3 regions of the Pseudoalteromonas sp. H103 genome follow, and region 2 is predicted to be linked to each of the others. Evidence: predicted binding sites of a transcription regulator. Region 2 holds the regulator's gene; each other region holds the start of a gene.
What was found. The regulator sigma-54, encoded in region 2, starts transcription at its own class of promoters, with help from an activator protein. The targets are predictions, from matches to a motif close to GTTGGCACGNNNNTNGNNT.
Positions count from the first base shown of each region.

Region 1: a site for sigma-54 is predicted at 1,757-1,775, ahead of ATS74_RS15395 (NarK family nitrate/nitrite MFS transporter). Genes of this name have one in related genera too.
Region 3: a site for sigma-54 is predicted at 7,435-7,453, ahead of ATS74_RS02330 (EF-hand domain-containing protein). Genes of this name have one in related genera too.

Region 1 covers NZ_LOFG01000017.1:221,637-232,041, reverse strand. The annotation lists gene ATS74_RS15400 (bifunctional protein-serine/threonine kinase/phosphatase) at 1-180, opposite strand, end outside; gene ATS74_RS15395 (NarK family nitrate/nitrite MFS transporter) at 190-1,659, opposite strand; gene ATS74_RS15390 (HesA/MoeB/ThiF family protein) at 1,948-2,706, shown strand; gene ATS74_RS15385 (ATP-binding cassette domain-containing protein) at 2,723-3,751, opposite strand; gene modB (molybdate ABC transporter permease subunit) at 3,753-4,430, opposite strand; gene modA (molybdate ABC transporter substrate-binding protein) at 4,417-5,169, opposite strand; gene moeA (molybdopterin molybdotransferase MoeA) at 5,216-6,433, shown strand; gene ATS74_RS15365 (hypothetical protein) at 6,507-8,390, opposite strand; gene ATS74_RS15360 (hypothetical protein) at 8,400-9,491, opposite strand; gene ATS74_RS15355 (hypothetical protein) at 9,555-10,405, opposite strand, start outside.
Region 2 covers NZ_LOFG01000001.1:69,650-80,054, forward strand. The annotation lists gene mgtE (magnesium transporter) at 1-457, opposite strand, end outside; gene ATS74_RS00370 (HPr family phosphocarrier protein) at 575-847, opposite strand; gene rapZ (RNase adapter RapZ) at 890-1,735, opposite strand; gene ATS74_RS00380 (PTS sugar transporter subunit IIA) at 1,752-2,204, opposite strand; gene hpf (ribosome hibernation promoting factor) at 2,209-2,496, opposite strand; gene ATS74_RS00390 (RNA polymerase factor sigma-54) at 2,523-4,022, opposite strand; gene lptB (LPS export ABC transporter ATP-binding protein) at 4,092-4,817, opposite strand; gene lptA (lipopolysaccharide transport periplasmic protein LptA) at 4,814-5,359, opposite strand; gene lptC (LPS export ABC transporter periplasmic protein LptC) at 5,349-5,903, opposite strand; gene kdsC (3-deoxy-manno-octulosonate-8-phosphatase KdsC) at 5,900-6,451, opposite strand; gene ATS74_RS00415 (KpsF/GutQ family sugar-phosphate isomerase) at 6,452-7,423, opposite strand; gene ATS74_RS00420 (calcium/sodium antiporter) at 7,426-8,394, opposite strand; gene ATS74_RS00425 (ATP-binding cassette domain-containing protein) at 8,649-9,464, shown strand; gene mlaE (lipid asymmetry maintenance ABC transporter permease subunit MlaE) at 9,464-10,243, shown strand; gene mlaD (outer membrane lipid asymmetry maintenance protein MlaD) at 10,257-10,405, shown strand, end outside.
Region 3 covers NZ_LOFG01000001.1:507,654-518,058, forward strand. The annotation lists gene ATS74_RS02295 (cryptochrome/deoxyribodipyrimidine photo-lyase family protein) at 1-1,229, opposite strand, end outside; gene ATS74_RS02300 (flavin reductase family protein) at 1,419-2,024, shown strand; partial or broken gene ATS74_RS02305 (YHYH protein) at 2,058-3,710, shown strand; gene ATS74_RS02310 (hypothetical protein) at 3,720-4,250, shown strand; gene ATS74_RS02315 (ATP-binding protein) at 4,250-5,704, shown strand; gene ATS74_RS02320 (response regulator) at 5,713-6,387, shown strand; gene ATS74_RS02325 (PA4780 family RIO1-like protein kinase) at 6,405-7,259, opposite strand; gene ATS74_RS02330 (EF-hand domain-containing protein) at 7,511-7,786, shown strand; gene ATS74_RS02335 (hypothetical protein) at 7,799-8,251, shown strand; gene ATS74_RS02340 (FG-GAP repeat domain-containing protein) at 8,360-9,739, opposite strand; gene ATS74_RS02345 (putative bifunctional diguanylate cyclase/phosphodiesterase) at 9,906-10,405, opposite strand, start outside.

The DNA of each region.
Region 1 (10,405 bases), on a different contig from region 2:
TGATGAACACCCATCGGCCAAGCAGGCAATCACCCCTTTTGACTCTTTTTCTTGCGCTTGAGTATTAAGAGCAGCAAACGCATCTTGGTTTTCGGTTTTTATACCTTTGCTACTGTGCCCACCAAACTCAATGTTAAGTTCGTTTGTAAGTGCGCTGGCTTTTTGGGTTTCATCAAACATAAGTATGCCTTAAGTCACAGAAATAAGTTCAACGGTGCCATCTTCGTTTACTTCAGTGATGTGGCCATCTGGTTCTTTCATGAAAAATAATGCACCTAAACCTAACAATGCACTGGCAGCGATAATCATAAAGAATGTTTGGTAATCAACTAATGAGAGCGCCGTTAAATATACAACAGCCCCTACATTACCGTAAGCTCCCGTCATACCTGCAATTTGCCCAGTTAAACGGCGTTTAATAAGTGGCACAGCGGCAAATACAGCCCCTTCCCCTGCTTGCACAAAAAACGAACACGCCATGGCAGCTGCAACTGCAAGCCAAAGCGGCCAGCTAGCGTCAACTAAGCCCATAACAAAATAACCTACAGCTAAGCCTGTGGTAAGTACAATAAGCGTTTTACGACGACCCATTCTATCTGAGATCCAACCACCACCAGGGCGAGAGGCTAAGTTCATAAATGCATAGGCTGAGGCAAGTAAGCCTGCGTACACCATATCAAGGCCAAATACTTCCATAAAAAATAATGGCAGCATAGATACAACGGCAAGCTCTGAGCCAAATGTTGTAAAATAAAGAATATTTAAAACAGCAACTTGCTTAAAGTCGTAACGGTGTGATTCTGGAACAGGTTGTTTAAAAATATGACCGTTAATATCAAACGTTTTATACACTTCGTAAATATAAAGCAGCACTAAAAACGCGTATGTACCAATTACAAAATTTTCAGAAAGTAAATTTGCGCCTGTAGGAGAAAGCTTCCAGGTAAGTAGCGCTAATGCACCGTACATAGGTAGTTTCATTATAAGCAGTAGTACAAAGTCGCCTTTACTGGTTACTTCCATTGCCCCTACTTTTTTAGGCTTAAAGTATGTACCGCCTTTAGGCGTATCAGTTACGTTTATGTACCAAATAATACCAAATATTACACTTAGTACGCCTGTTACACCGACCGCATAACGCCAGCCATCTTCGCCACCAAACACAAGCGCTAATATTGGTAGTAGCATAGCGGCGGCTGCAGAGCCAAAGTTACCCCAGCCTCCGTAAATACCTTCGGCTGTACCTAACTCGTTTGCCGGGAACCACTCGCTCACCATACGAATACCAACAACAAAACCCGCACCAATAAAGCCAAGGGCAAAACGGGCGATAGCTGCTTGCTCAAACGTTGTTGCAAGGGCAAACATAAAACACGGAATACTACACACAATAAGTAGTGCTGCGTACACAATACGTGGACCAAATTTATCGGTAAGCATACCAACCACGACACGAGCAGGAATAGTTAAGGCAACATTTAATATAAGCAGTGTTTTAACTTGAGCCATAGTAATGCCAAGCGAACCTGCAATAGCACCCAATAATGGCGCATGGTTAAACCATACAAAAAATGAGATAAAAAACACCATCCAGCTTAAGTGAAGTATTTTCATTTTTCCGCTAAACGATATGAGATTAAACCCAGTACTCGGTTGCATGTTATTTTTTCCTTGTAACGATTATTGTTTTAAATAGTACATACTACTTTGGTAGCATTTATACTGTGCGAATTGTTAAATTAACGTTAACCATAGTCAGCAATTACTAAGCCAACAATTAATAAATAACAAATTCAGTAAGTTACAATTTTCGCTATTGATAATAATTTCGCTTTGCACTATTTAAGTAGCAGCGATGGGCGTTAACAGTGCAAAGATTTTTAAAGCTTTACTTGCTCTAGGTTTTAACTACTTGGTATTGTTACAAAAAAATTTGAGCGCACATTTATGCAAAAACCGCCATTAACGTATCAACAGCAATTACGTTATTCTCGCCACATTATGCTTGTACAACTTGATATAGATAGACAAGAAAAACTATGGCAATCTCATGCGCTTATAGTAGGTTTAGGTGGCTTAGGCTGCCCGGTTGCACAGTACTTAGCTGCATCAGGTGTGGGAACATTAACGCTTGTAGATAACGACGTTGTTGATGCTACAAACTTGCAAAGGCAGGTGCTTTACAAACAAACAGATGTGGGAAGCTTAAAAACACACGCCGCTAAAGCGCAGTTAACTAGCTTAAATGATGAAATAGATATACATACAATCGATGCATTTTTAGATGAGCAGTCAAAGCTTGACGAGCTATTAAGTAATATTGATATAGTCATTGATTGCTCTGATAACTTGCCTACACGTAATTTACTCAATAGCGCCTGTTATAAGGCTAAAATACCGCTAGTTTCAGGCTCTGCAATTAGAATGGAAGGCCAAGTTGCCTGCTTTACCATGAAACAACATAGCCATTGCTACGAGTGCTTATCGCAGTTTTTTAATGAACAAACACAAAGCTGCTCTGAATCTGGCGTGCTCTCCCCTATTGTTGGGCTAATTGGCAGTATTCAGGCAACTGAGGCACTAAAAATACTTGCGGGTTTACCAAGCGGCTTAAGTGAACATTTATTGCTGGTGGATGGGCTCAGCATGGAGTTTAACCGCTTTAAAATTCCTAAAAATAGCCAGTGTCCCACCTGTAGTAAGTAACTCGTGTTTTAATTTTTTACTCTAGGTTATGAATAGCGGCGTAAAGTGTATCGCCCTCTTTGTAATTACTTTGATCCCATACTCTTGCTGAAAGTAAGCAATACAATGTTTGCCCATCAACATTAAGTGTAAGCTGCCAATTGCTATCAATCATTTCAGCATTAATAAGTATACAAACCAATATGTTACTATGCTCTGTGAGTATTGGTTTTATAGCACTAATTGATATTTGTTCGCTTTCAATAATTAGCTTGCCGCCCTGCTCAACTGCGCTTGGGGATACAAATAACTGCTGCTCACTTTGTTTTATTTGAAGGTGATAAACAGCATATTTTTCATCAAATTTAATAATGTCATAATTAAGTAAGCTCAGTGGTGTTTGCTTATTATTAGCATAAATAGCCTTGGCAACTAACGCACTTGCTCCTTTGTTTATCACCTTGCCTTTTTCAAGCTGAATTAGGGTATCGCAGCAAAACAGTAGCTCCTTTAATGAGTGGCTCACTATTATAAATTTAATATTAAATTTAGCTGCTAACTCACTTAATGTTGTTAGTGTTTTAAAACGAAGTGGCCAGTCGAGCGCACTAAACGGCTCATCTAAAATTATAAGTTTTTTACCTGCTAACATTGTGCGTGCAAACACCACTCGTTGACGCTCCCCGCCCGATAAACTTTGTACGTTGCGTTTAAGGAGTGGTTGTAACTCAAGAGCTGTAATCACTTCTTGCTCAGATATGTTAGTTTCCCTATTAGCGCAGTGCTTTTGAGTAAAAGCTAAATTGCCGGCAACATCTAAATGAGGAAATAACGGACAAGATTGCACTTGCAGTGTTACCCCGCGTTTATCACTAGGTAAATGATGCACAGGTTGATTATTAATATAAATACTTTGCTTGCCTTCAAGACCACTAATACAACGCAGCAATGTAGACTTACCTGATCCGGACGGACCAAAAACACCTGCAATATTAAACGACTCTAATTGCAAGTTTATATCTAAATCAAAGTTATTAAGTGCTTTAAATAGGGTTAATTTAATCATGTTATTGTTTAACCCCAACTATGCTTTTATTAAACTTAAATAACAGCACCAAACACGCAAATGAAATAGCCAATAAAATAAGAGAGAGCTGATGCGCAGCCGCATAATTTAACGATTCAACATGGTCGTACAAAGCAATTGAAACAACTTGTGTTTGCCCTTGAATATTACCGCCAATCATTAATACCAAACCAAATTCACCGAGTGTATGAGCAAACCCCAAGGCAAACGCACTACCAATACTAGGCTTTAGTAATGGTAAAATTAAATACACAAAACGCTTAAAATGACTAAGCCCAAGCGCTATTGCAGCCTCGTTATAGGTTTGATTTATTTGTTTAAAACCTGCAACCAAAGGCTGCATTACAAACGGCAATGAATAAAAAAGAGAACCAATAACCACACCTTGAAAACTAAACGCAAGCTGGGTACCCGTTAACCAAAACCAAAACTGCCCAAAAGCATGCGTTGGCGAAAAAAGAACCAATAAGTAAAAACCTAATAAAGTGGGCGGTAATACTAAAGGCATAGCAATTAATGCCTCTAAAAAAGGTTTAAATTTACCTTTGTAGCCTGCTAATTTATAAGCAACCGGAATGCAGAAAACGAGTAGTAATATAGCGGTTATAAAGGCCAGTTTTATTGTTAACCACAGCGCAGTTAAATCACTTTGAAGCATTGCTGTCCTTTGATCTGTATCCTAATTTAATAAGCTTAAGTTGAGTGCTACTTGTCATTAAAAACTCCATAAGCTTTTTTGCACTCGCCATTTTTTTTGTCGATTTTATAATAACGCCTTGTTGGATAATATCGGGGTATTCACTCGTCTCTAGCACTTTATAATCTAAATACTTGGGGTTTTGTGTATTGCTATACGCAGCTTTTAACGTAGACACCGCCACCAGCCCAATTGACACATTGCCACTTTGAACAAACTGAAAGGCCTGCGTAATGTTATTACCGTATACGTAACTTATTGGCTTTTTAAAGTTGGCATTAGCATAAAACTGCGATGCCCGACCATAAGGTGAAAAACGAGGGTTAGCAATGGCTACTTTATCATTTACTTTATTAGCATTGGGCTGCCACAATGCAAGCTCACCTAATGCGTAGGTAACTAAGCTACTTTGACTAGCAAACCCTTGTTTTACTAATGCTTGCGGGCGGAGATCATCAGCTGATAAAAACACATCAAACGGCGCACCATGTACAATCTGAGAATATAAAATCCCGCTTGAAGCCGCTGATATTTTTACTTGTACGCCGGGTAAAGGAGATTCTTGCAGTAAAGTTTGTAAGACAGTTTTAAAGTTACTTGCTACTGCGACATGCAATGTTTCTTTTGCACTTAACGTGCTTGAGAACACGCAAAATACAAACAAAAAATAACCCAGCCATGTATTGTAAAGCTTTGACATTATAAGTATTGTTTTAAAAATAAAATGATTTAAGTAAGCAATATATATGAACGATGTTTGCAATGCACCCGGTTTATTACCAATAGAAACGGCAATTCAAAACATACTAAGCTCTATCAATGCAATTTCGCACAATGAAACCATCTCCATAATGCAAAGTGTTGGCCGGGTTTTAGCCAATGATGTTAAATCTAATATTAATGTGCCTGCTCACAATAACTCTGCTATGGATGGCTATGCTGTTTGTATTTCAGATAAAAGCTTAACCTATACTCAAGTAGGGAGCGTATTTGCAGGGCAAACATTTGAAGGCACACTCACTCCCGGACAGTGCGTAAGAATAATGACGGGAGCAGCCATTGCACCGGGTGCTAATGGCGTTGTAATGCAAGAAAACGCATCGGTTAATGGTGATCAAATCACATTTACTGCGCAGCCTGCCGTTGATGAAAATATTCGTTTTGCCGGTGAAGACATTGCAATAAATGACGTTATTTTAAATGCAGGCGATAAACTTAAAGCCGTTGATGTAGGCTTACTCTCCTCTTTAGGTATTGCCGACATAAATGTCACTCGCAAATTAAAAGTCGCCGTGTTTTCTACAGGTGATGAGCTAATTGAGCCTGGACAGCCCCTTAAAAAAGGCGCTATTTATGAAAGTAACCGTGCCGTAATAATTAGTGCATTACAGCAACAAAACGTAGATGTGCTTGATTTAGGTATCATCAGCGATGATAAAGCGCTCATTACTCAAGCTTTTTTAAGTGCAGATGAAAAAGCAGATGCTGTAATAAGTTCAGGTGGTGTATCGGTTGGCGAAGCTGACTTTACTAAAGAAGTATTAAATGAAATTGGTAATATCCATTTTTGGAAAATAGCCATGAAGCCAGGTAAACCCTTTGCTTTTGGTAAGTTACCCAACAGTTACTTTTTTGGCTTACCAGGTAACCCCGTATCAGCCGCAGTAACGTTTAATCAACTAGTAGAGCCTGCACTACAAAAGCTCTCTGGACTTGGGCAAGTAACCCCTAAAATGCGTTTTAATGCTATTACAACATCAGTTGTTAAAAAACGCCCTGGCAGAGCCGACTTTCAACGCGCTACAGCTTCAACAAATGAGCAAGGTGACTTGCTTGTAACGCCATTTAATAAACAAGGCTCAGGCGTACTTTCGTCACTCAGTAGAGCAAATTGCTTAATTGTAGTACCCGCACAAAGCGGTAGCATTGCAAAAGGTGAAACGGTAAGTATTGAGTTTTTGTAAAAACACCTTTTCAATAAACGAAAAGCCCAACGAGTGTTGGGCTTTATGTTTATAAGTTATCTCTAAAAACTATTTAAAATAATGATTCGAAATCACCGTTAGAAAATAATACACCTGGGATGCCTCTCACAGCAGTAACTTCAGCAATTTTAGTATCACCAAAATATAGACCTCCACTGTAGTTACGACCTTTTTGTTTTACATCTAACCAGCGACCATTTTCACCTTTAGCAATAAGATTAAGGTTGCCACTTACATCTCTTATACGAAGATCTAAAGCTCTATTTTGTACACTCACAAAAATATCTGTTGAAGTAAGCTCTGATAAGTTTGCGGCTTCACCTACATAAGCAAATTTAAAATCACTTGCACCACTTAAAGGAAAATCTAGCTCGAAGGTAAATGCTAAATCGTCATTTTCTTCACCTATAAACGGTGAAGCTTCTACAGCCGTAATATGAAAATCTGTATTTTGAATACTGCTTTCGTAATTACCAACAAAATCAAACGTTGATAATGTGTTTGATACTTCACCAAATGAGTTTACAAAGCGCTCTAAACTTAGCGATAAATCACCATCAAGTTGACCCGCAGCTTTAGTTATAATGACATTAGTAGTTAACTGAGCAATTCCTGTCTCGGCATCTGGGTTTAACTCGTTAACTTCGTCAATTCCATCAAACTGTATCAGTAACTCGCTAACGTCAACGCTAAGTACCGTTGCACCATTTGTAATTGAAGCAGTCATTACGCCTTCAATTTTATCACCTAGTACGCCGCTCACACGAAATGTCGGAATAGATAAATCTATAGTAATAGGTAAATCATCATATGTACCGGTTATAGCCCAAGTATAAGGCGATTTACTATAGTCTATATCTAGATCTCGAAGTTTATATTGCCCTGCTGGTGTCGAATCGTCTGCTAATGGCGAATAATTAGTAATAACTTCGTTTAGTGAATTAATCAGTGCATCAAGCGTTTGTTGAGTATCTTCATCAAAAGCGCCCTCAAGCTCTTCAAATTTAGAATCAAGCTCATCTGAGTAACTTTTTTCTTGAAGCCTTGCAACACCTATAATATTACGAGTATCAACAAGTAATTCTCTTGAATCTAAACTTTGCGTAACTTGTGTTCGTTCTTGCCAATTAGAGTAGGTAGTTACACTTGCTATCGTTTGTTTCACTTCACCGGCAACGTTTTGTAATAACGCATTACCTTGATCACTAAATAAATTATCAGTAACGTATTGCGCTGCCAACTCGCTATAATCCTGCCATGCTTGCTGATCTTCTTGCTTGGTAGCAAAGTCAGTAAATGCATTATCAACACTAAAGCTTGCATCTGTAGCACCCGCAATTATTGCAGCGTAAGTAAATGCATTAGTTACCATTTCAGCTTCAACACTTGCACTTAAATTACTGTGTGTTAAATGATAAAAAGGAGTTGCTGCTAAACTTGCTGCAACAGCACTATAGCCTTGATCAGAAATCACTTTACTAAGCGGCGATAAATAAACTGTATTTTGACCCGGTGCACTAAAAGCGCTCGCTTTGTAGTTTAAAGTGACAGCTGTTGGCTCTTGATAATCAATCAAACGGTTTTCGTTTAAATCGTTAATATCTCCACGAACCGTTCTACCACAACCTGTAAAACGAGGGCATGTTAAAGTGCTATCATCAGGAATAAATTCAAAGCTGTTAAAGGTAAGTGGATCTACACTAACGCTTGCGGTATTAATATTGTCTACAGCAATCGACTCTTGAACAACACCATCACTATTTATAACATTTAAAGTGCCTTGAGAAGGCTGCCAATTTGCAACATAAAAATTTACAGTGGAAGATGTTGAAGCAACAGTAACGGCAACACTTTGAGTATCTTCACTATCAGATGAAGACCCACCACAACCGGCTAATGCGATAGCAACCCCTAAAGGTAAAATTTGTTTTAGCATCTTCATTCCTTAAAACTTAATGTTCATATACCAATTCACATTTGCATAATAGGCTTTATCTAAATCTAAACTATCAGTTTGTAAATTAAGACCAAAATACTCGTTTTCTATACCAACCAAAAAAGCCTCACTTTTTGTTTCGTAACCAGCTTGGACTTTCCAATGGTCCCAAAAGTGAATACGCCCTTTTAATTGATTAAATGTGTCTTGATCGTAGCGTTTAATTGTTAGCTGAGTTGAAAAGCGCTCATTAATTCTATAATCAGCAAATGCTTGTAAACGCATTTCCATTTCTAAATCATGTGATTGAGTGTTTCCATAAGCAGACGTTTGTAATGAAACCGTTGGTTGAGTAACAATATCGCCATTATCATCTTCTCTAAAAGGGATCTCTGTTGTTTGCCCTTTTACTGAACCACTATCGTCGTAATCCGTTTTATATAGTAAATCTTTTACGCTAAACCCTACTTGAAGGTCATCGTTTACTTGCCAATCAGCAAAAATATCCAAACTGTAGCCTAAACCTTCTGGTTTTTGTGAGGGAGTAAATTCTTTAAATAAAATGTCTTTTGAAAAGTTGTAGTCTACGGTTACGGTCCCTTCAACTTCATCACTGTAAATTTGACCATTTACAGTTGCATCTTGAAAGTGAGAACTGGCAAAAATAGATAGTTTAGGTGTAATCGTTAATGCATTTTTGTCTAAAAATTTAAAGTCATACGATACAAAAACACCGTTAGAGGTTGCTTGTTTAGCATCTAAATAATAAGTGTAAAACCTATCTTCAAAAGCTAAATCGTTTTTTTCTGTATGAGTATATAGCGCAGTATCAGGATCAAAATTAAGTACGTAATCGTAACGACTTTGTAGGCCAACTTTAAAATTTCCGTAACCAACACCGACTTCAAATATATTGTAGGTAAATGCACTATCACCTGATTTAAGTGGCGCGTCAAAATCATCAACAAAAGCTTGTACTGGTTGTGCTTCGGTATAAATTTCTGCGTCAAAGTGGGTAAAAATTTGAAATTGATTATCTGCGGATGCAAGAGGAGAAACAAGAGCTGTCGAAAATCCTAACAAGAGAATTTTTTTTTTCATAATAAAATCGCTTTCTATAAAAAAAGGGAAAAGCGCACAGCTTTTCCCTTTTATAGTTTTAAATTACTTACTTGCGTCGATTAAATCAACATCTGTGTAAGGCACTACATCACCATCAATGTAAGTGATTGATACACCGTTAGTAACTTTAGTCGCAGTACCAAATGACATCATTTCGCCATTGTACATTGCCTTCACATCACCTGTGTAGCCTTCAGACTCCATACCAGTTAGAGATAAAGTGTAACCCATTGCTGTATCACCTTTAACCATAACATCTAATGTACTTTCGTCTTCATCACCACTGCTATCAACCATGCCCATAACTTTAAAGTCTAGGTCGCCAGACATACCTTCAAGGGTAACTGTACCCATATCAGTAGCATCATTAGCAGTTATATTTAACATACCCGCAAAACCAGACTCACCGTCCATAATTTCAACGTGGTTCCAGGTTTCAGTATTAACGATTTCCGCATCATCAACAGTGTCAGCATCTACTTCACCATCAAAAGTAAATATTAAACAAGAATCAATTTGAGTCTCGTCAATAGTACCGGCTGCAAAATCAACACAATCTGTAAGTGCGTTTGCTTGTGAATCTGCAGTCATTAACTCAACCGTAGCATCACCACCAACTAACGTAGCACCCCAAGCAACAACTAACTGCTCGCCTTGGTAAGAAGCAAAAGCACTGATCGTTTCACCTGTGGTTTCATTGTTAAGTATCAGTATTAAGTCGTCCAAGCTGTAAGCATAAGTCCAGTTAGGTTGACGAGTAGACGTACCTTCACCTGAGTTACCCATATCAGCTAGCTCATCAATAACGTCTGCTAAAACATCAGCGGCATCAATAACTGCTTGACCACCAGTGTTAGTAAGTACAGTCATTGTTGAAAGCGACTCAGAAGTAG
Region 2 (10,405 bases):
CAGGGCGAATGGTTACCGTATCGGTGTTCATTAACGCGCCAGCAGAGCGCTCTTGATATGATAGGGCTTGAGTTGCCCGCTCTCTGTCTTGAATATCCATTGCGCTAACAACGTCTTTATAGACGGTGTCAGGTAGGCTTCGTAGAACTTCACCTAAATCATCATGCCCCATGTCTTCAGTAGCGGCGGCAATGTGTTCAGGCTCCATTTGAGCAATAATGCCTAAACGTACATCTTCAGAGAGTTCTTCAAGAACGTCACCCTGTACGTCAGGGTCAACTAATTGCCAAAGTAAGCGACGGATTTTGTGAGGTGATGATTCTAGTAAAAGAGCGGTGTCACAAGGAGCTGTTTTTGCAAGCATGCGCCTAACTTGAACAAATTGACCACTATTGAGTGACTTGGTCACCTGTTTTAATTGTTGTAGTGGATAATCTTGTTCAAAAGCTTCAGGCATTGGCGTCCTTTATAAATTTTTATATTACTTTAGGGGAGGTGGTGAGTGTACAGACGCACTAACCTTATTTATAAGCTTAACCGGGTAAAATTTTTTATTACTAAAAGTTAAGCCTAATTATTCTTGTTCATTAAATCGTTGTGCTATTAGTTGTCCAACAGCATGTAAGGCTTGCTCAGAATCGGGGCCTTCACACACTACTTTAACTTCTTTACCTTGGCTGCTTTCTAGTAGCATTAATGCAAGTACGCTATCGCCAGCTGCTTCTTTATCATCTTGAAACAGTGTAATTGTGGCATCAAACTGCACGGCTAATTGCGCAAGTACAGTGGCAGCTCTGGCGTGTAAGCCAAGTTTGTTTTTTATTAAAAAAGTGTCTTCACAATGCATAAGTTACTCTATGTAAGCTGAACTGGTGATTATTCGGCTGTATTATTTTTCTTGTTCGCGGTGTCTAATTTTTACGTTAGGGTGTGTCATCGCAAAGCTCTCACCAATTGTTTGTGCTAAATACACCGAACGGTGTTGCCCGCCCGTACAGCCAATGGCAATCGTTAAGTAACTACGATTATTACGCTCTAGGTGTGGTAGCCATGTTTGTACAAATGTTTGAATTTGCCAAGTGAATTTTTGTACTATGCTGTGACTCGCTAAGTAATCTTTAACAGGTTGGTCTAAACCATTTAAAGGCTTAAGCTCTGGCTCCCAATGCGGATTTGGCAAAAATCGAGCATCAAATACGTAGTCAGCTTCTTTAGGAATACCGTGTTTAAAGCCAAACGATTCAAAGGTTACAATAAGTTGCTTATCTTTTTTACCGAGAATTTTTTCACGAATAGACTCAGCTAACTGATGAACACTTAAGTCGGTTGTATCGAGCATAAAATCTGCGCGGGTTACTAATACATCTAGCAGTTGTTTTTCTTTTTTTATCGCTAAATCAAGTGGTAACGAGTCAATAGAAAGCGGGTGTAATCGGCGTGTTTCAGAAAAGCGTTTGATCAGAGTTTGATCGTCACTATCTAAATAAAATAAAGTGGGATTTGCAAAGCCCGGGAGGTATTCAAGAATATCGTTAAACTCATCTTGCTCTTTAGGGATGTTACGCACATCTATGCTTACAGCAATTTTATCGTAGGTATCCGATACGCTTCGCACTAAAGAAGGCAGTAGGTTTACTGGAATGTTATCTACGCAATAATAACCTAAATCTTCTACAACGCGTAAAGCAACCGACTTCCCAGAACCAGAGCGGCCACTTATGATAATTAACTCCATTTATCACCCTTTTAAACTACGATTGATTAACAATAACTTGGTAAAGCTCAGCATCGGATTTTGCACAGCGTAACTGTTTACAAAATTCTTTGTCATTTAGTTTATCAGCTATGGTTGCGAGAGTCTTTAGGTGCTGTTGGTTATCACCATCTGGTACGATGAGTGCAACAAATATATCAACAGGGCGGTTATCAATCGCATCAAAATTTACGGCTGTCTCGCTTACAAGCACTATTGCTAATGGCTCTTCTGCGCCACTCATTCTTCCATGAGGAATTGCAATACCACGGCCTATGCCTGTGCTACCAAGCTTCTCTCTATTCATTAGAGCACACAAAATATCTTGCTGAGAAAGATAAGGAAGCTTTTCATGAGCGAGTTCGCTAATAAACTCTAAAATTCTTTTTTTGCTATTAAAAAGGACCGCAGCTTTGCTGCAGTCCTGGCATATAAGTGAGCTTAATTTCATCATATTAATGTCGAGCAAGCTTCTCTTTGTGTTTAATAACTTGACGATCGAGCTTGTCAATCAACGAGTCTATGGCAGCATACATGTCTTGATGTTCGGTAGATGCAAATAACTCTGCACCACTTACATGGATTGTAGCTTCAGCTTTTTGGTTAAGTTTTTCTACATCGAGAATGACATGAACATTGTTTATATGATCAGAATGCCTTTCTAGCTTTGCAAATTTATTATTTACGTAGTCTCTTAATGAATCAGTAACATCTACATGACGACCAGTTAAGTTTAGTTGCATAAGCGTTTTCCTCTTTGTTTTGCGTCTTATATCAAACTCTTTCGTTGATTAGACGGTGGAATAGCCAGAGATTCGCGGTATTTTGCGATTGTGCGTCTAGCTACTTTAATTCCTTGCTCAGCCAATATATCCGCAATTTTACTATCACTCAATGGTTTTGCTGAGTTTTCTGCGGCAATCAGTTTTTTAATCAAAGCACGTATTGCTGTAGATGAACACTCACCACCATTTTCGGTGCTTACGTGGCTTGAGAAAAAGTATTTAAGCTCAAATATACCACGTGGCGTGTGCATATACTTTTGAGTAGTTACACGCGAAATAGTCGACTCGTGCATTTCTACCATTTCAGCAACATCGTTTAAAACCATAGGTTTCATGGCTTCTGGACCGTGTTCAAAAAAGCCCTGTTGTTGCTTAACAATACAATTAGTTACTTTTAGTAGTGTGTCGTTTCTACTCTCTAGGCTCTTTATAAACCATTTAGCTTCTTGTAAATGAGAGCGAATAAATTGACTGTCACCACTAGATTTAACTGTTCGTGACATAGCTGCATATTGGCTATTAACACGTATCTTAGGCATGCTATCTGGGTTTAGCTCAACTACCCAACGGCCTTTTATTTTTTTAACTGATACATCGGGGATCACATACTCTGATTCTTCCCTTACAATAGTATCTGCTGGCTTAGGGTTTAGAGTGTGAATTAACGTCATTACTTCTTTAAGCTCGTCTTCTTTGAGCTTAGTTTTCTTCATTAATGTACGATAGTCGCGAGCCGCTAATAGGTCAATATGATCGGTTAAAATCATCTTTGTTTCATTGATAAAAGGCGTATCTTTATCAAACTGATTTAGCTGAATACACAAACACTCTTGTAAGCTACGAGCTGCTATACCCACCGGATCAAACAACTGAATACGTTTTAAAACGGCTTCTATTTCATCAAGTTCAACTTCGCCTTCGTCGTCGTTCTCTTGATTAAAGCTTTCTAAAATATCTTCACAGCTTAGCGTTAATATACCTGAGTCATCGACTGCTTCAACAATCGCTATTGCAATTGCTTCATCAGTAGGGCTAAACGGCGTGAGCTGTAATTGCCACATTAGGTATTCGTGAAGAGTTTCGGTTGAAGCACCTTGATAAATAGACTCATCTTCTGGCATAGGGCCTGATGATGAAGCAGGAGCTGCGCTCATGTACTCATCCCAGCTTACATCCATAGCCATTTCGTCACTTACGGTGTCTTTAGTAAGTGCTTCACCACTGTCTTGCTCGTACTCGCTTGGTTTTTCGTCGGCATTAGCACTTACGGTTAATTCATCGTTATCTGCTTTTTGCTCGTTTTTGCCAGCTGATTCTTCCGTGTAATCTTGTTCATCTACTTCTAGAAGCGGATTGCTATCAAGCGCTTCTTGTATTTCTTGCTGGAGATCCAATGTACTGAGTTGCAACAAACGAATTGCTTGTTGCAGTTGTGGAGTCATTGTAAGTTGCTGGCCCATGCGCAGCTGTAATGATTGCCTCATGTATCTCTAACAATCCTTTTATGTTGTTATAATTAATACTAGCAGATGCTTAAAGACATGGCGTAAATGTTACAGCCTAAATTGCTCGCCTAAATAAACATCGCGTACCGTTTTGTCATTTAATACGTGCTCTGGTGTACCAGAAGCGATTAACTCTCCATGAGAAACAATGTAGGCTTTTTCACAAACATCAAGGGTTTCTCTTACGTTATGATCGGTAATTAATACACCAATCCCACGATTTTTAAGATGTTCTATTATTTTCTTTATATCTAACACCGATATAGGGTCTACACCTGCAAAGGGTTCGTCGAGCAATATAAATTTAGGATTAGCAGCTAGTGCGCGTGCAATTTCTACGCGGCGTCGCTCACCACCCGATAAAGCCATACCTTGGCTGTCTCGAATATGTTGAATACTAAATTCATCTAACAAGTTGTTAAGCGTATCTTCTCTTGCTTTTTTGTTAAGCTCTTTACGCGTTTCTAAAATAGCCATTAAATTTTGATAAACGGTAAGTTTTCTAAAAATTGATGACTCTTGTGGTAAGTAGCCTATGCCTAATCTAGCACGACTATGCATAGGTAAAAGAGTAATATCGTTCTCATCAATAGAAATTTTGCCTTTATCACTCGGTACAAGGCCCACTATCATATAAAACGTAGTGGTTTTACCTGCGCCGTTAGGCCCAAGCAATCCAACAATACTGCCAGCTTTGACTTCTAGGCCAACATTTTTTACTACTTCACGGCCTTTATAGCTTTTTGCTAATAGCTCTGCTTTTAATGTACTCATGGCTGGCCTTTGTCACTTTTTTTTACTTTTTTAGGCTCAACAGGCACTAAAATAGTGTGAACGCGATCGGTAGAGTTTTCATCTTTTTCGGCGCTAATTAATTGCTGTTGCATGTCGTATGTAATACTTTTTGCATTGATTTTTTGCCCCGCTTGAGCGACCTCAGCATCGCCAACTAGCGTTAAAAATCGCTTAGCAACATCGTAGCGTACTTCGTTTGCACTGGCGCTCATTACTGTGCCGTCAGCTTGTTTTTCTTCAAAATAAGCTGGGCTACCTGTTGCTATTAGTAATTGCTTGTTATCACCTAAATCTTCGCGTTTGTGTACTTCTAATCGGTCAGCTGTAATACGACGATTACCGTGAATAATCTCTACGTTTTTTTCAAAAATCCCTACATTAGCTTTTAACTGGCCTTCTTGTTTGTCAGCGCTAATTGAAATTTGATTGGCAGAAGGAGAAGCTTCTTGTTCTGCTGCATAGCCATTAAAAGCAAGTAGAAGAGTTGGAATTATAAGTATTTTAGAAATTTTATTGGTCATAGTATATGGTTCGCGTATGGTTAATTAGTTTAATCACTTCAGTTTTTAAGTCGGCTTCAAGGCCTTTACCGGTGATTTTTAAATTGGGTCCAGTGATGACAACAGGTTGCTCCGAGCGCATTGTTAATAGTTCTATATCAACCTGAATATTATCAGCGTTGATTTTGTCTATCATGGCGTTATCGGTTAAGTTTTTGGCAACTACATTACCTTCTAATATCAACTGTTTGTCTTCGTATAATGTTGCTTCGTCAGCGTTTATTTGCCACGTTTGCTTTTCGTTATATAAAGTAAATATAGGCTTTTCAAAAAATGTAAAACCTAGCTGCTGGTATAGCTCCATTTTAGCCGCTGTTACTTTGTGGCTAATTTTACCCTGTTCATCATAAGCTGTTTGCTTAAGTTCTATGGCGATGTAATCAGGCTTAGCAATCACTTCAGGTTCTGCCTGAGGAGCTGTATTTGTTTGGGTAAAATAAGGGTACCAAAGCCAAACCATACAGGTAATGAATAAAATGCTAAGTATTATGCGCGCCGCATTCATGAACTAGTGCCTTGTGTGGTAAGTGCCTTACCATTTTCAAGCATGAGTAAATCGGTAAGCTCTCTTACTGCCCCAAAACCACCTGGCATTTGGGTAACGTAGTGCGATAAGCGTTTAATAAGTGGGTGAGCATCGCTTACAGCAACGGCAAAACCAACTTGCTCCATTACTGGCATATCGGGGCCATCATCGCCAATATAGGCAATTTGGTCATCGCTTAGGTTGAGCTTGTTTTTTAGCTCTTGGTAAGCAATTAGCTTGTCTTCTTGACCTTGATAAATATGTTGCACTGTTAAACTGCTCATACGGGTTTGCACTATTTGAGAGTGACGCCCAGTAATAACGGCTACTTCAAAGCCACTATTTATTAATGCTTTTATGCCAAAGCCATCTTTGGTGTTAAACGCTTTTAGCTCTTCGCCTTGGTTGCCAAGGTAAATTCGCCCATCAGAAAAAACACCATCAATATCGCATATAAGTAGCTTTACTTTTTTAGCGCGCGCTTTTGCATCAGCACTTAGCGGTTGATAGAGATCTTCAAATTGCATTTATAACACTCCTGCTTTTAATAGGTCTTGCATGTTTAGTGCGCCAATTGGTTGGTTTTTTTCATTAACCACAATTAACCCATTTATACGTTTGTTTTCCATTATATTGAGCGCTTCAGCTGCAAGTATATCTTGGGTAGCTGTTGTACATGACTTAGTCATTACCACACTGATTAAAGTGGTGTGAATATCAATACGTTGCTCTAAAATACGGCGTAAATCGCCATCGGTAAATAATCCCGCGAGCTCTTTGTTGTCATTAACTATCGCTGTCATGCCTAATCCTTTGGCTGACATTTCAATTAACGCATCTTTTATAGTTTGTGAAATATTAATACTAGGTGTGTTTTCACCGCTGTGCATTACGTCCTTTAGCGTTAGTAGTAAACGCTTACCTAGGCTGCCCCCTGGGTGCGATAGAGCAAAGTCATCTGCGGTAAAACCTCTAGCCTCTAAAAGTGCTACAGCCATAGCATCTCCCATAGCTAAAGTGGCTGTGGTACTTGCTGTTGGCGCAAGACCTAATGAGCAGGCTTCTTTTTCTACTTTTATGCACACATGTACATTAGCAAGTGTTGCCATGGTTGATTGCATATTACCCGTCATGGCTATCATTTTTGCACCAAGTCTTTTTAAGACTGGGATGATATTTAAAACTTCGCTGGTTTCACCAGAGTTTGAAATAAGCATAACCACATCATTTTTTGTGATCATGCCTAAGTCGCCATGGCTCGCTTCACCTGGGTGAACAAAAAAGGCTGGGCTACCCGTACTTGCAAGTGTGGCGGCTATTTTATTGCCTATATGGCCTGATTTTCCCATACCAATGACAATAATACGGCCCTGGCAGTCGTACATTAATTGACATGCATGATGAAAGTTTTCATCAACATATTGAGAAATATCACTCAATGCTTGGCGTTCTATATCAAGAACGCGAAGGCCTTGTTCAATAAAGTTTAACTGCGCCATGTTTACCCTATTTGACTGAAAATATAACCTTGGTAGCCTAAAAATGCTAATAGCAATAAGCCGCCTTCTACTCTATTGATACGCTGAGAACCTCTAAAGTTCAACGACATAATAATAAGAGCAAGTGTTGCACCTATCATTATTAATACATCTCGACTCACTAATGATGGATCAATTACTGAAGGGTTAATAATACCGGCTAGTGGTAATACGGCTAAAATATTAAATATGTTTGAGCCCACAATATTACCAAGAGCAAGGTCGTCTTCATTTTTTAATACACCTGCAATAGAGGCTGCAAGCTCAGGTAAGCTCGTACCTATGGCAATAATAGTTAAGCCGATGACTAAATCGCTCAAGCCAAAGTATTTTGCAATATCAACCGCCGAGCCCACTAAAAAATGTGAACTAACAGGAAGTAAAATCATGCCAATAACTAGCCAAAATACAGCTTTTTTTGTTGGAACGTCATTAGGTACTTCATCGCATGCTTCTGACACAAACGGATCATCTTCATTTTTTGCGCGCATAGAAACAATAATCAGCCCACCAATAAAAACGATAAAGCCAATTAAAAGTGCTATGCCTTCACCAAACGAAAAGTAGTTATCTGAAAACACATACCAAGTAGCCAATGATACGAGCATCACTAATGGCATTTCGCGTTTTAATGTACTTGAAGATACTGCAAGAGGGCGAAAAAGGGCGGTAATACCTAACACAAGTAAAATGTTTGTAATGTTTGAACCCACAGCATTACCAACAGCTGTATCGGTTTTATTAGCTAAAGCTGCTGAGGCCGAAACCATCATTTCAGGCGCTGATGAACCCATAGCTACAACGGTTAAACCAACAATAAGCGTGGGAACGCCAAAGTTTTTAGCAAGGGCTGCTGCCCCATAAACAAACCTGTCTGCACTCCAAACTAGAGCTGCAAAACCAAGAATCAAAATAACAAACGAGGTAACCATTGTGATAAGCCAGTTATTCAAAATAGAGATGGCGCGAATAGTAACAAAAGCCAACATGAAAGTATAAATAAAAGAGTCAGGTCTGCTCTAATGGGCCCAGTGCTTTTAGTTTATATTTAGAAACTTAAGCATGCGTTAAGGGAAAATCCCTCAGCCTTAGAACACTTTTTATAGGTGTATTACAAAATCTTACGAATTGTTTTTTCCATCTTTGATAAAAAACCCTTAAAATAGGATCACTAGTGAACATTGTTATGGAGAGCGACTTGTCGCAATCAATAGTAGAAGTCAAGGATGTGAGCTTTTCGCGTGGCGATAGAACCATATATAAAAATATGAGTTTCAGCGTACCTAAAGGTAAAATCACTGCCATTATGGGGCCAAGCGGAATTGGCAAAACCACCATGCTGCGTTTAATCGGCGGTCAGCTTAAGCCTGACTCAGGCGATATTTTATTTGAAGGTGGCAGCATTCCAAATATGTCGCGTAAAGAGCTGTATGCGGCACGAACAAAAATGAGCATGCTTTTTCAAAGTGGTGCTTTATTTACCGACATGTCGGTATTTGACAATATTGCATTTCCAATTAGGGAGCATACAGATTTAAGCGAAGATATTATTCGATTAATAGTCTTAATGAAGCTTCAAGCGGTTGGTTTGCGTGGTGCTAAAGACTTAATGCCCTCTGAGTTATCAGGTGGTATGGCAAGACGTGCCGCATTAGCGCGCTCTATTGCTCTGGACCCCGAACTCATTATGTATGATGAACCATTTGCAGGACAGGACCCTATTTCTATGGGGGTATTGGTTAAGCTAATAAAGTCTTTAAATGAAGTACTTGGTTTATCTTCATTAATTGTAACTCACGATGTTACAGAGGTTATGAGTATTGCCGATCACGTCATTATTATTGCTGATCAAGGCGTAATAGGCACAGGCACTCCCGATGAAATGCGCAATCATGAATCTCCATTAGTGCAGCAGTTTTTAAATGGTTTGTCGGATGGGCCTGTACCATTTCACTTTCCTGCGCAAACGTATGCCGAAGAGTTACTTGGAGAAAAAGCATAATGTTGGATTTATTTCAAAGGCTAGGGCGAAAAACGCTAGGGCGTTTTGCTGCGCTTGGCCGTTCAGCACACATGCTGTTTAGTGCGCTTGCACATGTTCCTAATTTTAAAAAAGGTACCCCTTTACTTGTACGCCAACTATACATGGTGGGCTCGCAATCATTGCTTATCATAATGGTATCTGGCTTATTTATAGGCATGGTTTTAGCGCTACAAGGGTATACAGTTTTAGTTGGCTATGGCGCGGAAGATAGCCTTGGTCCCTTAGTGGCATTGAGCTTATTACGAGAGCTAGGGCCTGTTGTTACTGCGCTATTATTTGCAGGGCGAGCAGGGAGTGCGCTCACTGCCGAAATCGGCTTAATGAAAGCCACAGAGCAACTGTCATCACTTGAAATGATGGCAATCGATCCGCTAAAACGCATAATAGCGCCGCGCTTTTGGGCTGGCTTTATTAGTATGCCTTTACTTGCATTAATATTTTCAGCTGTAGCAATCATCGGTGCTCATTTAGTGGGGGTTGATTGGTTAGGTGTTGATACAGGTAGTTTTTGGTCAATCATGCAGTCGCAAGTATCGTTTCAGCAAGACATACTAAATGGCTTAATTAAAAGCTTTGTGTTTGCAATTGTAGTAACTTGGATTGCCCTTTATAAAGGGTATGACTGTGTGCCAACCTCTGAAGGTATTAGTAAGGCAACCACCGAAACGGTTGTTCATTCTTCATTGGCAGTTTTAGGTTTTGACTTTATTTTGACAGCGGTAATGTTTACCAGCTAATAGGGTATAGATAATGAATTCACGGAAATTAGAAATTTTAGTTGGTTTTTTTGTAGCGTTAGGCATTTTAGCGTTTGCGATGCTGGCATTGAAAGTAGCCAACTCCGGCATTAGTGGCTCAGGCGAAACATATACGCTAAATGCTAAATTTGAAAACATAGG
Region 3 (10,405 bases), 440 kb from region 2:
AAGACGCCGGTTGGGTCTTGATCTTCAGACTGCTTAATCGGGTTGTAATGTCTAATGGTATTAATACCCGTTACCGACGCCTGCATTTGTATTTGCGGGTAGTGAATACCAGGTTCAAAATCTAAAAAGTAATTTGCCAGTGGCAAACTTGCCTGCTGCCAACTTATATTTAAATGATGTGTTACAAAGCTTACTAACATAGCGCGCATTCTAAAATTAACATAACCCGTTGCTTTTAAGCAGCGCATACAGGCATCAATAATAGGAATACCCGTTTGGCCTTGTGCCCAGCGCTCAATATCGCTTTTTACATTAGCGTCATCTCTGTAGGGAAACTCATGGTAGCCTGGGTTTAATGCGCTAAACTCCATAGTGCATTCACTTTCAAATTTTTGCATAAAGTGGCAATGCCAATGCAATCGCGATACAAAAGCAGCAAGGGGGCGCTTCCAGCCTTTTTTATCAGGGTGTTTTGAATGGTATTCATCAATAGCCATTTGGTACACCTGTTTAAGGCTAATATTTCCCCACGCCAAATAAGGTGAAAGCCTAGAGCAATGAGTACGGCTTAAACTTGGGCTAGATATTCCTTTTTGATACCCCTTACCGCGCTCTGCAAAAAAACTGTGTAATACACTATGGGCGTGTAATGAGCCGCCTACTTGAAAGTTGTCATCGCTTTGCGTGTAGCTGTTGGGCAATTTGGGTGTTTGGTAGTTATTAAGTGTAATGGTTTTTATGTTTTTCCAATTAGGAATAGCGACAGGGGCCTGCATTGTTTGTTGCCAGCGTTCGTTCCAATTACTTCGATTTTTTTTGCCACGAATAACAGCACCCGTTTGTGATTCTTGCCAGTGTACCTGTTGCTCCTTACACCACGCAGCAACGGCTTTATCTCGCTCAAAGGTATTATTTAAGCCAATTTCTTGATGGCTGTATAAGTTTATTATTTGATACGTTCGATTAAGCGCATTTAAAAGAGTAAGCATGTCTTGGCTAAAAATATAAAGCGTTGCGTTAAAGCGCTTTAGTTGGCTGTTTATTTGTGTGATTGATTGATAAACAAAGCGCCAATGCCGCTCGTTATAATGCGCATCCTCAAGCATAAGCGGCTCAAAGTTATAAATAAGTAGCGTCGGTATATCGCTATTAAAGGCATGTTTTAGTGGAAGGTGATCTGATAAGCGTAAATCGCGTTTAAACCACACTATGTTTATTTTTTCAGGCATGTATTTGCTTATAACTTTAAATAATAAAATTAACTCATTACTAATTTAGGTTTGCTAGGTTTCTAACTCATGCTGTGGTTAAATCAGCTTAAGCTTTAGTATTAATAATTAAACCAGCAAAAGTTTGTAAGTACTTATACGCAAGATATTAAAATTACGATTTAGCTTTAAATATTAAAAAGGAAAAATATGTTTTTAGATTTAACTAAAAATAAAGATTTGAATGTTTACTCTTACCTAGTGGGGGGGATTAGTCCACGTCCTATTGCATGGGTAAGTACATTAAATGAAGATGGAGTGGCAAACGTGGCGCCATATTCTTTTTTTACTGTAGCGAGCTGTAACCCGCCAGTACTGAGTGTTACGCAGGTAAATCCTCGAGATAAAGCAATTAAAGATACTTTAGCGAATGTATTAGCTACTAAAGAGTGTGTAGTTAATATTGTAAGCCATGCTCAGGTTGAAAAAATGAATCAAAGCTGCGCAAACTACGCCAGTGATGTGAGTGAATTTGATGCGGCTAATATTACTAAGGTAGCGAGTGAAATGGTTGCCGTCCCAGGTGTTGCCGATTCAAAAGTACGCTACGAATGTAAACTTAGAGAAGTGATTACATTTTCAAGCGAACCCGGTGGCGGGCAAATGATACTGTTAGATATTGTTGGTATTTGCGTTGAAGATGAAACATTGGTTGATGGCTATATAGATCCTACTAATTTAGATTCAGTAGGTCGTATGGGCGGAGATTATTACGCAACCACAAGAGATAAATTTGTTCTTAAACGTCCATCATAATATGGGCGTTTAATATTTTATAATTTGTGCACATTGTTTGCACTTTTACTTGTTAAGTTTATTTATTAAACGTAAATGTAAAAGGTTCAAATAGTGAAAGCGCTTTATAAGAAAAACACCTCAAACATCACAAAATTATTTGGCTTAAGTGCACTGTGTATTGCATTAACAGCATGTAATAGCGAATCAACAAATACAACCACAGACAGCGATACTGTTAGTAACAGTGTACCAAGCGTAGATGCGGGTATTGATCAAACAGTTTACGCAGGCGATACCGTTTATTTAAATGCAAGCGTTGAAGACGATGACGACGTATCTGTAACTTGGTCGCAAACATCAGGTACCACTGTTACGCTTACATCAAGTACAACATTAACGAGCGAATTTACAGCGCCAGAAGTACTAACTGACGAGTCGTTAGTGTTTGAATTAAGCGCTGACGATAGCGTAAACAGCGCTGTGATTGACACTGTTACAATTAACGTTGTTGCATCCTCTGTAGCTTTATCAAATACAGATGTAAAGCTTGCAAGTTGGATAATTAACAACGATACAACGTCTACTTACATACAAAATAATGGTGCTGTGGTTGAAGATGTGCAGTCGGCCGAACTTGTTACTATTACACAAGAAAGCACAGATGTTGAATACATGTACGTGCAAACAACTGATATTCCAAAGTACGATATTACCCTCACACAAGAACAGGTTGATGCATTAAACAATCGCCCGCGCGCAACAAGCGACTTTTATAATGGGGTTACCTCAGCTGTTGCTGGACAAACTGTTTTATTCGGTGAAGACATCGGTTATATAAGTAGCACTCAAAACTGTAATGATACAGGTGGCGCAGGTTACTGGCCGCCAGGTCCGAGCTGCCCTACAGAGCAAAGTGTAGAGGCCTATTTCCCGGTTACCCCTACTGATTTGTCAGGCACCGACACATGTGAAACAGGCTTAGGCACAGTTGGCTTAATGGTAAATGGTACCAGTATATTTAACTGGGGCGATGGTATGAGTTATGGTGATAATGTGTGGTATACGCTGGCTCCAATTGCAGAGCAATACGATGTAGATATATGTGGTGGGCATGCCGCAAATGGTGAATACCATCATCATTTTTACACAAGTTGCTTGGCTGGTTTATTAGAAGATGATGGCGATGCACATTCTCCTATTTATGGTTTTGCTGCTGATGGCTATCCTCTTTATGGCCCTTACGAAAGTGATGGGCAACTTGCTGTGAGTGGCTGGGAAATACGTGACTATGGCGCTGCAACAAGCGAAGGAGGCTGTGGTAGTGAAGGTGAACGTAGCTGTATATTAGTTGACCAGTACGACATTAGCCAAGGCACTCAAGTAAGTGAAGCAGGCCCTGGTATAGGTGAAGAAGTAACGACACTTTCAGGGAACACTCTTAATGCTGATGATGGTTACTATTTTGAGGATTATTACTATGCACAAAAAACAGTAACAGGTGCTCAATTAGATGAGCATAACGGCCACGATACTAACGATGGTAAGGGTTATCACTACCATATAACACTCACGCTAGACAGCGATGGTAAATTACAGCCTGCTTTCCCTTATCAAATAGGGCCGCGTTTTAAGGGGCAATTAGCAGATAATTCAATTGGTCGCTGTGATACTGGCGAAACGATGGGGCCGCCGCCAGGCGTTTAAGGAGTCGATATGCCTTATGTTCAATACGCATTGATCCTTATTTCTACTATGCTATTTAGCGTTAAGCTTTATGCGCAGCAGGAAATGATGGATCATAGTCATATGCCTATAGCTGTGCCAAATAATGCTCTTATACCGGCGCTGAGCCTTACGTTATTAAAAGATAGTATGTCGGGTTATAACTTAGTATTAAACACGCAGCGTTATGATTTATCTGTTCCGCCAGCTGATACAATGAGTATGCAACAAATGATGAGCGCAACTACAAACCCAAGTAGTGGTTTTTTACAAGGGCATGCCCATCTGTATATCAATGGCGTTAAAATACAGCGAGTATACGGACATGCATTGCATTTACCTGCTAACTTATTTAAAAGTGGCATAAATACAGTATCTGTTACTTTGAATAATCATGGTCATATGTACTGGACCGCTAAAGGCAAAAAAATAGTTGCTACGTTGTATGTTAACGATCAAACCAAAGACTTTATAACATACCGATTTGAAAGCTTTCCCAGCAAGGTTGAAAACACGCATTAATGAAAATCCATAATAAACTTTTTTTAATATTATTTAGCTTTACTTTTAGCATTATTGCGGGGTTAGTTGTACTTATTCAGTACAGTATCGGCCAAGGTGTTATTGATTTTGTTAATGCAAAAGAACTAAAGGCACTAGAGCCACTTGCGGCGCAATTAGCAAAACAATATGAACGTAATGCTTCATGGAAAAAAATAATAGGAGACGATCAACGCTTCTTAAGACTGGTTGAGTCTCAACTCCAATCAAGCCAGTTTTTACCCAGTTTACCAGACATGCCTGCTAGGCAGTCTAACAGGGGAGAGCGAAGGCCTAGACCATCTCAGCATATGGGGCAAAGAGATCATCGCCCACCACCAGAGTATGCAGCGCATTACGTATTACTTGATAAGAATAAGCAGCGTATCTTTGGTAAGCTTTTTGACGACTTAAGATATATAAATACACCTGTTGTTTTAAATGGCGAAACAATCGCCTATTTAGGTGTATCAAAAAGAAAAAGCTTAGCGGATGGCTATGAACTCGATTTTTTAAAGCAGCAAACTAATTACCTGTGGCTTATAGCACTTACTGCTGGGCTACTTACTTTATTGTTGTCTTTTTTATTATCGAGGCATTTAGTTGGCCCAGTAAAGCAGATTGCTAATGGCATGCACAAGCTTACTAAGGGGCAATACAGTACGAAGCTTTCGCTTGAGCGAAAAGACGAATTAGGCCAGCTTAGTGAAGACTTTAATACGCTTGCCTTTACGCTTGCCAAAGACGAGCAAGTACGTAAACGTTGGCTTGCTAATATTTCTCACGAACTTAGAACGCCAATGAGTATTTTACTTGGTGAGCTTGAAGCTATGTTACTTGGAATACGCGAACCAAATAATAAAAATATAAGTTCTGCGAACGACGAGGCGCTGCATTTAAAACGCTTAATTGACGATTTACATATGTTAAATAGTGCTGAGTTAGGTGGTATGCACTACACCAAACAACCAACTGATATTGGTTTATTATTAAATTCTATTGAGCAAAAATACCAAGTACTATTTGAGCAACATAAAATAAATTTTTATTTATTAAATAGCTCCAAGCATGCCATTGTTGAAGCAGATAAAACACGTATATTACAGTTGCTTGATAATATTTTAATGAATGCAGTGCACTACGCACAGTGCTCAACTATCTCCTTAACTGCTCGTAATATGGAGATTAAAAACAAGCTTTATTTAGAAATGACGATAGAAGACAATGGCGTAGGGGTTGATAAAACGCACTTATCGCACTTATTTGAGTACTTATACCGCGTTGACAGCGCTCGAAATCGACAAGAAGGTGGCTCTGGTTTGGGCTTATCAATTTGCCAGCATATTGTTAAAGGCCATCAGGGTGAAATAGCGGCTGAAAAAGCAAGTTTAGGTGGTTTAGCGATTATTATTCGCCTGCCTTTAGTAAAGGTTTAGAGGACAGTATGGAAGATCAAATACTTATTGTTGAAGATGAAATAAAGTTAGCACACTTAATGAGCGACTTTTTAACAAGTCATCATTACGCAACACACATCATTAATCACGGTAATGAGGTGCTACCTTGGCTTGAGCACAACCGACCAAGCTTAATATTACTCGATATAATGTTACCTGGGCAAAGTGGTATTGAGCTGTGTAAAGCGATAAGAAAGTTCTCTAATGTGCCTATTATTATGGTATCGGCAAAAGTAGAGGAAATAGATCGTCTACTCGGCCTAGAATTAGGAGCCGATGACTATATATGCAAACCGTTTAGCTATGCTGAGCTGGTGGCGCGTGTAAAAGCTATTTTAAGGCGCTTAACAAGCATTACAGATATTAGCTCATCAACAATGAAGCTAGATGAAAGTACTTACAGTGTTCAATACAAAGCAACCAGTATAGAGCTTACAAATTTTGAGTTTCAGTTATTTAAACCTTTATTTAATAACCCAAATCGTATTTTTTCGCGTGATAGCTTAATGGATACTATGTATGCAGACCAACGTATTGTGAGTCATCGAACTATAGACAGCCACATTAAAAAGTTACGCAAAAAGCTTGATGAAGTAACCCAAACCGACAGTGTGATTCAGTCGGTTTATGGGGTGGGGTATCGCTTTGTACATCCTCAATAGGTAAGTATTGGGTGTTTTTATTCTTCGTCAGCGTTTTTAATGCGCTCTAAACGGTCGAACTCTTCATATTCGGCCGCTTGAATTTCATCAAGAATAGCATCTACGTCAGCAGCTTCGGTGCTGTCTTCAAATTCACCACTTAAGGTTGTATTTGGCGTTAGGCTTGCTTCTTCAAATAAAGCCCACATTTCTTTAGCGTATTGCGTTTTTAATAAACTCGGCGCAAATTCACCGTAGTAACGGCGCATATTGTTTACATCGCGAGTAAACATAGCTTGAGCACTGTTATTAGCTGCAGCGTTGACGGCTTGAGGTAGGTCAATTATTACTGGTCCATTAGTATCTACAAGCACGTTAAACTCAGATAAGTCACCATGAATAATACCCGTGCAGAGCATAAGTTTGATGTAATGAATCATCATTTTATATTGCTCTATAGCTTGCTCTTGGGTAAGCGTTACATGACCTAATTGCGGAGCTACATCACCATCTTCATCACACACAAGCTCCATTAACAGTACGCCATCAATACAATAATAAGTGTCGGGAACTCTTACGCCAGCTCGTGATAAACGTGAAAGGGCGTCTACCTCAGCATTTTGCCAAATCTCTTCTTCTAATTGACGGCCATAGCTTGAACGTTTACCCATTGCACGAGCTTTCCGTCCGCCTCTTACTTTGCGGCCTTCTTGATATTGGGCTGCTTTTTTAAAGCTACGCTTAACAGCATCTTTGTAAACTTTAGCGCAGCGAATTTCACCACTACTACGTACTACAAATACATCGGCTTCTTTACCACTCATTAAGCGGCTGATCACTTCGTCGATTAAACCATCATCAACAAGAGGTTGTAGGCGTTTAGGTATTTTCACAGTTGTACTACTAGAAAAATTGGAAGGTTAAACATGTAATTTAAAGAGTCCTTAAATATTTGTAATGTGTATTAACAGTATACGCTAGCTGTTTTTATACTGTGCACAATAACCGAAATTATGACTAAGGTAAAAATAACATGATAAAAACCGAGTTTATTTTCACTTCCTTATTGTTTGCACATTGTTTGCTATTTTCAAGCGTAATATATAAATACACCCTAATTAATATTTTACGCAAGGTTACCACTATGAAGAATTTTTCAATCTTTGCAGCTGTTACATTATTATCAGTGGCTTTTTCTGCCAATGTGGCCGCTAGAGGCGGTGATAACCCACCACCTAAACCTGACTTTTCAAGTATAGATACAGATGGCGATGGTGTTATAAGCCTTGCTGAATTTAGTGAAAGCGCGCCACCACAAGGTGATGCGCAAACTATTTTCGATGAAATAGACGCTGATGGAAATGGCGAAATTAGCGAACAAGAATTAAGTGAACATAAGCCACCACGTCGTAGTCGTTAAAGGAGATTTAAGATGATCAACAGTATTGGTAGTTCATCGAGTTTTATGACTCAACAAAGTAGCCAAGTGAGTGCTTTAACCACTAAACAAACTGACTTTGTAAAAGAAACACTTGCTGAGTTTGATCCAGAAAACTTAAGTGCAGAAGATGCGCAAAGTATTCAAGCTGCATTTGAAGAGCAAGGTATTTCGCCTACAAAAGAGCTTGCCGATTTAATGAGTGAGCTTGAATTTGATGCTAAAAGCATTGGTGATGCAGGACGACCTGAAGGGCAACGCCCGCCGCCACCGCCACAAAACTCATTAGAGTCTGTTGATACTGACGAAGTAGTAAGTTACTTAGATGAGTTACTTACTGAATATTCAAGCCAGCTATCTGATGAAGATAAAGAGTCTATCTTGTCTTCAGTACAAGAAAAATTTGGTTTAAGTGAAGGCGATTCATTGCTGAATGTAACTGCTTAGGTGTTATAACTTGAGGTAAAGCTGACTGTTTATCCTTAGGTCTTAAGTCCAAAGCTCGGTTAATGTGTTTAACATTGCCGAGCTTTTTTTGTTGGCTTTTTAAAATGTTTAATTTAATTGTGTTTTGATTTTGCTGGTGCCATCTTTTTCTGTAAATTTAAATACAAAATCTTTTTTACCATCTTGGTTTATATCAACCAGCAAAATATCTTTATTATTTTTGGGAAGTGTTAATTTTAGTTTTTTACGTTTTTTATTAAGTAAAGAGCCTTGTTCTCCATAATAAATATGCAGTGTTTTTTTACTGTACTTGTACACAGCGTCTATTTGGCTATCGCCGTTTATATCTCCTAAATAGAGCGCTGGTGATGACTCACCTCCATTCATACCTACTTCCATTTCTAAATCGAGCTCTATGCCTGACTTACTTGCAAATGAGCCATCACTTTGCTGTTTGTATAAATTCATCTCTACATCAACATCTGTGCTACCACCGCCCATAGCCATTGATGCAATAGTGCCTAAACCAATATCTAAATCCATTTTTTGTAAATCAATTAAGCCATCGTTATTAAAGTCTGTTTTTAGCAATAACTCGCTCGGGCCCTGTGTTTCAAATAAGTTGATAGGCGTTGCGCTAAAGCCGCCTTCATTTCCTAAATATAAAGTATGGGCTATCTTAATGTCTAGTGAGTCCATACCTTGTGTTGGTTTAAATTGCCTAGTAGTAAAATCTAAAAGTCCATCGTTGTTTACATCTAAGAGCTGCTTAATTTTTCGCGTTTCGCCGTTACTTAGTTCGCCTAGTTCAATATTAAAATTAATAGGGGTTAAGGCATCGGCATAACCTTGTGCATTCGCTAACAATACATTAGCACCAAAGTCGCTGGCAAAAACTAAGTCGCTTACACCGTCTTTATTAAAATCAATAATAACGGGTTGGTTGTTTATATTAACCTCAAGAGTGAGCCCTTTTTCTGAAAATCGTCCATTATACTCAGCTGCTTGTTCAAATCTATTTGGCTTGAATGCTCCCTCATTATTTTGAATATACAAGGTACTACTAGTTAAGTCGGGAATTAAAATATCGCTAAGGCCATCATTATTGGCATCAAAAACAAAATTTATTTTTTCAAATTTATCTACTTTCAATTGGCTAATCACTGAACTGTAATTAAATAAAAGCTCAGCTTCTCCTGCTGTACTTTTATAAACACCGCTCTCAGTTAACACTAGCGCCTGTTTATCTGTTGTATTTGCAATAGTGGCTACATCAAAACCAAAAGCATTTTTAGGTAAAGTTAGCTCATGACTTTTTGAGGTTAGTAAATTAATTACCTCTAGTTGCTTTGACTCTTTGTTATAAGCGAATAGAGTGGGGGAATCGGTAGTGATCAATTCATCTGTTGTTTTTATTACCATTGTTTGTGCAAAAACGCTTGCTGGTGTAAGTAAAATGGCGAGTGAGTAACAAAGAGGCTTTAGCATGTTAAATCCTTTTACAAAAATTAGTACCACTACAAATAAGTTAAACTGTAATGATTAAGATGCAATTAGACTACGCTATAAAAGGTTTCCTCAGTGTAAGTAATTGTAATAATTTGTTTAATGAAATGTGTTTATAAGTAAGGGTTTGAGGCAGGATCTTAAAAAACTAGCTACAGAGTTTATTTTGCTCATTTAAATATGAGTTTACAAATGCTTGCTCCATAGGCTTTGAAAAGTAGTAACCTTGTAAGTGAGATACGCCAATATCCGTAAGCGTATTGGATTGCTCTATTGTTTCTACGCCTTCTGCAACCACCATAAAATCGAGCGAAGAGGCCATCTGAACTATCGCATGAATAATGCTCAAACCACGTTTATCCATATTCTGAATAAAGCTTCTATCTATTTTTACTATATCTACACCTATATCTAACATGCTAGAAAGCGATGAATACCCAGTGCCAAAATCATCAATTGAGATACAAAAACCTTGCTTTTGTAGTGCTTTTACAGCGGTTAAAAACGTGAGTTTGTCTTCTGCAAATACAGATTCAGTAATTTCAATATGTAAATTTTTAGGCTCTACGTCATAAATGTTTACTATATTAACAACTTTAGTCACAAATTCAGGGTCTTGGAGTTGAATGACTGATACATTGACACTCA